2 regions of the Schumannella sp. GW821-FHT10F01 genome follow, and region 2 is predicted to be linked to the other one. Evidence: predicted binding sites of a transcription regulator. Region 2 holds the regulator's gene; the other holds the start of a gene.
What was found. The regulator HrcA, encoded in region 2, represses chaperone genes, less so after heat shock. The targets are predictions, from matches to a motif close to TTNGCACTCGNNNNNNNCGAGTGCNAA.
Positions count from the first base shown of each region.

Region 1: AC1RSJ_RS03515 (Hsp20/alpha crystallin family protein) is a predicted target of HrcA. The motif match lies at 2,014-2,040, and genes of this name have one in related genera.

Region 1 covers NZ_JBXASM010000002.1:106,435-109,832, reverse strand. The annotation lists gene AC1RSJ_RS03525 (FAD:protein FMN transferase) at 1-315, shown strand, start outside; gene AC1RSJ_RS03520 (FAD-dependent oxidoreductase) at 312-1,892, shown strand; gene AC1RSJ_RS03515 (Hsp20/alpha crystallin family protein) at 2,086-2,502, shown strand; gene AC1RSJ_RS03510 (hypothetical protein) at 2,670-3,092, shown strand; gene AC1RSJ_RS03505 (YdeI/OmpD-associated family protein) at 3,162-3,398, shown strand, end outside.
Region 2 covers NZ_JBXASM010000006.1:130,512-133,909, reverse strand. The annotation lists gene AC1RSJ_RS09010 (DUF4870 domain-containing protein) at 1-439, opposite strand, end outside; gene hrcA (heat-inducible transcriptional repressor HrcA) at 649-1,674, shown strand; gene dnaJ (molecular chaperone DnaJ) at 1,686-2,792, shown strand; gene AC1RSJ_RS08995 (16S rRNA (uracil(1498)-N(3))-methyltransferase) at 2,797-3,398, shown strand, end outside.

The sequences.
Region 1 (3,398 bases), on a different contig from region 2:
GATCCGTCCCGCGCCGTCGGCCTCGCCGAGCCCGGCCCGCGCGCGCTGGCGGCGAGCGCGGGCGACCGCCGCGCCTGGGCGGGCGTTCACCACATCCTCGACGCGACGACCGGATTGCCGGAGCGCGAGGTGCTGGCGACCTGGGTGGTCGCCGACGACGCGATGACGGCCGACGGCGCCGCCACCGCACTGTTCTTCGCGGACGGCGACGCACTCGCCGCCGCACTGGCGCCGGGCCGTCTGGACTGGGTCAGGATGTACGCGGACGGCCGGCTGGAGAGCTCGCCGTCGTTCCCCGGGGAGGTCTTCCGATGATCACGTGGCTCGACCGTCAGCTCGGTCGGATGACGATGTACCGGCTCGTGACGTTCGCCGTCGCGCTGCTCGCGGTCGTCGGCTCGGTGCTCGGATCCGTCGGCGTGCTCAGCGTGCCGCCGGCCGACGTGTCGTCCGGCTTCGTCGCGCCGCCGCTCGCCTTCCTCGTCAGCGCCGTGGTGCTGGTCGGCTGGTCGATCCTCGCCAACGCGGTGTTCGGCGCGCTGTTCAGGGTGCGGGCCGAGGCGGAGTCGGCGGTGATCACCGGCGTCCTGCTGTTCCTGCTGCTCCCGCCGGCCCTCGACCTCGTGCACCTCTGCGCCGATGCGCTGGCCGCGACCCTGGCCGTCGCGTCGAAGTTCCTCATCGCCCCGCACCGCCGGCACGTGCTCAACCCGGCCGCGTTCGGCGCGTTCGCGGTGCACAGCCTCGGGCTGCAGAGCACGATCTGGTGGGGAGGCCTGCCGCTGCTGCTGCCGCTCGTGCTCGTGCTCGGGCTGCTCGTCGTGACCCGCATCCGGCACGTGCTGGTCGTCGCGGTGTTCCTCGTGGTCGCGATCGGCGCGCGCGCCGTCCAGTCGGCCGCGAGCGGCTTCCCGGTGCTCGATCCGGTCTTCCTCGCGCTCATCGGGCCGAGCGTGTTCCTCGCGTTCTTCATGCTCACCGAGCCGCTGACGCTGCCGCCGCGACGCTGGCAGCAGGTGGTCGTCGCGGTCGTGGTGGGCCTCGTGCCGGTCGCCCTGCCGTTCGCCCTGACCGGCCCCGACCTCGGCGTCATCACGCCGCAGCTCAACCTCTCGGCGCCGGAGTCGGCGCTGCTGATCGGCAACGTCGTCGCGGCCGTCCTGGCGCGCCGCCGCGGCATCCGCCTCGTCTACGCCGGGCGCCGGCAGCTCACGCCGACCGCGTGGGAGTTCGAGTTCACGCCGCGCGAGCCAGTGCGGTTCCGCCCCGGCCAGTACCTCGAGCTGACGGTGCCGCACCGGGCCGATGACCGCGGCCGCCGACGCACCTTCAGCATCGCCTCCGCCCCGGGTGCGGCGGGCGCGACGGCGCCGGTGCGGCTCGGACTCCGCGTGCCCGCCGAGCGCTCGTCGAGCTTCAAGCAGCGCCTGCTCGAGCTCGAGGAGGGCGCCGTGCTCGGCGCGACCGGCGTCGCCGGCGACTTCCTGCTGCCCGCCGACGCGTCCCGCCCGGTGCTGCTCGTCGCCGGCGGCATCGGCGTGACGCCGTTCGTCTCGCAGCTCGAGCACGACCGCATCGCGGGCATCACCCGCGACACGGTCGTCGTCTACTCGGTGTCGTCGACCGACGACATCGCCTACGCGGTCGAGCTCGGCCGCAGCGGCGCGCGCGTGCTGCTCGTCGCGCCGGAGCCCCTGAAGCGGATGCCGGAGCACTGGACCTGGCTCGGCGCGGGACCGCTCACGGCCGACCGCCTGCTCGAGGCGGTGCCGGACGCCCGCGGCCGCACCGCGTACCTCTCGGGCCCGCCCGCGCTCATCGCCGCGCTGCGTCCCGCGCTGCGCCGCGCGGGCGTCCGCCGCGTGCACACGGACGCCTTCATCGGCTACTGACCTCCGGACTCGCCGCGCGCACGCGGGTGGCGACTGCGCACCATCGTGAGTACGCGGTCGCCACGACGGTGCGCACTCGGCATCGGCTGCGTTCGCCCTGCGCGAGCACGGCCCCCGATCGTTAGCACTCGCCGACCCCGAGTGCTAATTTGATCGCAGTTGAGTCAAGGCGACTCAAGTCAGGAGTCCACCCATGATCACCTACCCCGAGGCCGTGCGCTCCATGCGCCGCATGCCCGCCGACGCCTACCGTGACGGCGACCACTACGTCCTCGCCGTCGAGCTCCCGGGCGTCGACCCGGCCAGCATCGACCTCGGCGTCGACGGCCAGCTGCTCACCGTCAAGGCCGAGCGCGCCGCCCGTCCCGCCGACGGCGCGACCTGGATCACCCGCGAGCGCTGGAGCGGCAGCGTCGAGCGCCGCTTCACCCTCGGCCGCACGATCGACACCGCCGCCATCTCGGCGAGCTACGAGAACGGCGTGCTCAGCGTCGTCATCCCGGTGAGCGAGGCCGCGAAGCCGCGCAGGGTCGAGATCGCGACCGGCACCCCCGTCGAGACCGCACCGGTGGAGACCGCCGCCCCGGCCCCCGAGGCCGCCGCGGCCTGACCCGGACGCCGGACGGCTCCCCTGCCGCCGGCGCCCCGCCGCCGCTCCCTCCGGCCGCACCCGCGCGGATGCGCACCCACGAGGCCCGGACGCCCCCACGTCCGGGCCTCGTCGCATGCCCAGACTCCCTCGGTACGCTCGAGCCACCGACCCACCGAGGAGCCCCCGTGATCGCCACCCGACTCCCCGCCGCACTCGCCGGCGCCGTGCTCGTCGTCGCCCTCGCCGGATGCAGCGCGCTCGCCCCCGACGGCAAGGTGCAGTCCTGCGCGACCCTGGCCGGCAAGCTGCCGGACGTGTCGGCGCAGCTGCAGTCCGCCGCCGACAGCGTGCAGACCGATCCGGCCGCCGCGGTGCAGGACCTGAAGGACGCGAAGTCGACGTTCGACGCGACCGTCGCCGACCTGAAGAACGCCGAGATCAAGAGCTCGGCCGAGTCCGCGTCCACCTCGCTCGGCGACCTGACGACGAAGCTCGAGGCGGTCGCCGCCGACCCGACGACGGCGGATCCGGCGGCGCTCCAGACGGCGTTCGAGACCACCAGGACCCAGTTCTCGGCGCTCGCGGACACCTGCAGCAAGCTGGAGTGACGCAGGCCGGGTGATGCCGCTCGCGCACCGTCCCGTCACCGGGTCGGACCCCGCCGCTAGCCTGGCGCCGTGGTCGCCTTCGCCGACAAGCCGCTGCTCCGCTTCACCGACCCCGCGGACTGGGAGCGGTTCCTCGAGCAGGACCCGCCGGACGGCGGGGTGCGCCTCATCCTGCTGAAGAAGGCGGCGACCATCCCCGGCATCCGCTACCCGGAGGCGCTCGACGTGGCCCTCTGCTTCGGCTGGATCGACGGCCAGGTCGCCCGGCACGATGACGACGCGGTCGAGCAGGCGTTCACCCCGCGC
Region 2 (3,398 bases):
AGAACACGATGCCGAGCACCCACACGACCGGGATCACGATGAGGCCGATGAGCAGGAACGACAGGATGAAGCCGGCGGCCCAGCCGATCAGCAGCGTCAGCTGGAAGTTCAGGGCCTCCTTCGACTCCTGCGTGACGAACGGGCCGCGGTCCTTGAAGACCAGGTAGATGATGAGCGACGGCCAGAGGCCGATGATGCCGCCGAGGTGCGCGAAGCCGGCGTACTGCTTGTCCTCGGCCGGGCTCAGCGGCGGGGCGCCGACGGGCGCGCCGTACTGCTGGCCGGGGGCCTGCTGGTAGCCGGGGCCGGGCTGGCCGGGCTGCTGCTGGTAGCCGGGACCGGGCTGGCCCTGGTACCCGGGCTGTCCCTGGTACCCGGGGTTCGGTGCTCCGGGAGCCGGCTGGTCGCCGGGGCCGGGCTGGGCGGTGGGGTCCGTCATGGGGGTCGGCCTTTCGTCGTCAGGGAGTGCCCCCGATTCTGGGAGGTGCACCCGATCGGCCGGCGGGCGAGCATGGAGTGCCCTCGCCATGCCGATCAGCCCACAAGTTATCGGGTCGCCAGGCGGACTGGCAACGACGGCGCGCGGGAGGCTCGCGCTACACTTGGCAGTCTCCGATGTCGAGTGCCAGGTTCGGGAGGGAGGGCGCCATGGTCTCCGAGCGGGGTCTCGAGGTCCTCCGTGTGATCGTGCAGGACTACGTCGCCAGCCGCGAGCCGGTCGGCTCCAAGTCGATCGTCGAGCGCCACGCGTTCGGCGTGTCCGCTGCGACCATCCGCAACGACATGGCGCTGCTCGAGGAGGAGGAGCTCATCGCGGCACCGCACACCTCCTCAGGACGGGTGCCGACCGACAAGGGCTACCGCGTCTTCGTCGACCAGCTCGCCGATCTGCGCCCGCTGAGCCCGGTGCAGCGCCGCGCGATCGAGGCGTTCCTCGACCAGTCGAGCGACCTCGACGACGTGCTCTCGCGCACCGTGCGGCTGCTGTCGCAGCTGACGAACCAGGTCGCCATCGCCCAGTACCCCGAGTTCGGCAGCGCCCGCGTGCGGCACGTCGAGCTCGTCTCCCTCGGCCCCGGCCGGCTCATGACCGTGCTCATCACGGATGCCGGCCGCGTCGACCAGCGCCTGCTCGAGACCGGCGCGGCCGCCGACGAGGACTACGTGGCCGAGCTGCGCGCCCGCCTCAACACCGACCTGCTGGGCCTCACCCTCGGCGAGGTGCCGCCGGTGCTCCGCGCGCTGCCGGACTCCGTGCCGCCGGCCCGGCGCGAGCTGGTGGAGGCGGTGGCCGCCGCGATCTCGGCGCAGGTCGCCGACACCCGGCAGGACCGGCTCGTGCTCGCCGGCGCCGCGAACCTCGCGCGCACCGAGAGCGACTTCCGCGGCAGCATCTTCCCGGTGCTCGAGGCCATCGAGCACCAGGTCACCCTGCTGCGGCTGTTCAGCGAGATGGACATCGACGAGGCGGGCGTCGCGGCCCGCATCGGCCGCGAGAACGCCGGCACCGGCCTCGAGGAGATCGCGCTGCTCGCGGGCAGCTACTCCGCGCTCGGCGGCAGCACCGCCCGGCTCGGCCTGCTCGGCCCCACCCGTATGGACTACTCGAACAACATGGCGGCCGTCCGCGCCGTCGCCCGCTACCTGTCCCGCCTGCTCGGCGAGACCAGCTAGGAGCTTCATCCGTGGCAACTGTCGACCATTACGAGGTGCTCGGCGTCTCCCGTGACGCCTCGCCCGACGACATCAAGAAGGCGTACCGCCGGCTCGCGCGCGAGCTGCACCCCGACGTCAACCCGAGCGAGGACGCGGCCGAGCGCTTCAAGCAGGTCACGCACGCGTACGACGTGCTGAGCGACCCGCAGCAGCGCCAGCGCTTCGACCTCGGCGACGCCGCGTCGTTCGGCTCTGGCGCGTTCGGCTTCGGCGACATCTTCGAGACCTTCTTCAACAACCAGCGCACCACCGCCGGCCCCCGGTCGCGCACCGAGCGCGGGCAGGATGCGCTGCTGCGCATCGAGGTGGAGCTCGAGGAGGTCGTGTTCGGCTCGCCGCGCGACCTCGAGATCGACACCGCCGTGCTCTGCGACGCCTGCCAGGGCAGCTGCTGCGCGCCGGGCACCCACGCGGTCACCTGCGACATGTGCCGCGGCACCGGCCAGATCCAGCGCTCCGTGCGCTCGCTGCTCGGCAACGTGATGACCTCCGCGCCGTGCGGCACCTGCCGCGGCTACGGCACGGTCATCCCGAACCCCTGCCCGTCCTGCGCGGGCCAGGGCCGAGTCCGCTCGAAGCGCCGCATCGGCGTCGACATCCCGGCCGGCGTCGACACCGGCGTGCGCATCCACCTGCCCGGCGAGGGCGAGGCGGGCCCCGCGGGCGGCGCGAACGGCGACCTCTACCTCGAGGTCAAGGTCAAGCACCACGACGTCTTCAGTCGGAACGGCGACGACCTGCTCGCGACCCTCGAAGTGCAGATGACGGACGCCGTGCTCGGCACGAGCGCCACGCTCACCGGACTCGACGGCCAGCCGATCGACGTCGCCGTGAAGCCAGGCACCCAGAGCGGCGACGTCGTCACCGTGAAGGAGCGCGGCATCACGCACCTGCGCGGCAACGGCCGCGGCGACCTCAAGGTCGGCATGCAGGTCGTCACGCCGGTGCGGCTCAACTCGCGCGAGCAGGCCATCTTCGAGCAGTTCGCCGCGAGCCGCCCGCCGATCAAGCCCGAGTTCAGCCACTTCCAGCAGGGGCTCTTCGCCAAGCTGCGCGACCGGTTCCTCAACCTCTAGGCCCATGGCCTGGCTCTACCTCGACGACGCACTCGACCCCGCGGACGCGGTGGTCGGGAAGCGGGTGATCCTGCGCGGGGCGGAGGCGCGGCACGCGCTCCAGGTGGCCCGCACGCGCGTCGGCGAGCGGATCGCGATCGGCGACGGCAGCGGGCTCGTCGTCGAGGGGCCGGTGGTCGGCGTCGACGACGGCGAGCTCATGCTCGAGATCGCGTCGGTGCGCGCGGATCCCGCCGCCGAGCCGGCGATCTGGCTCGCGCAGGCGCTCGCGAAGGGCGACCGCGACGAGCTGGCCGTGCAGGCGGCGACGGAGCTCGGCGTCGCCGGCATCGTGCCGTGGGCCGCGGAGCGGTCGGTCGTCCGCTGGGAGGGCGCGAAGGCCGCCAAGGCGCACGCGCGCTGGGTGGCGATCGTGCGCGAGGCCGCGAAGCAGAGCATCCGCAGCCGGGTGCCGGTCGTCGCGCCGCTCGCCTCGACCGCGGACCTCGCGGCGCTGCCCGGCACGGTGCTCGTGCTCGATCCCGGCGGCGAGGTCGCGATCTCCGCCGTGGACCTGCCGTCGACCGGGCGCATCACCCTCGTCGTCGGCCCGGAGGGCGGCGTCTC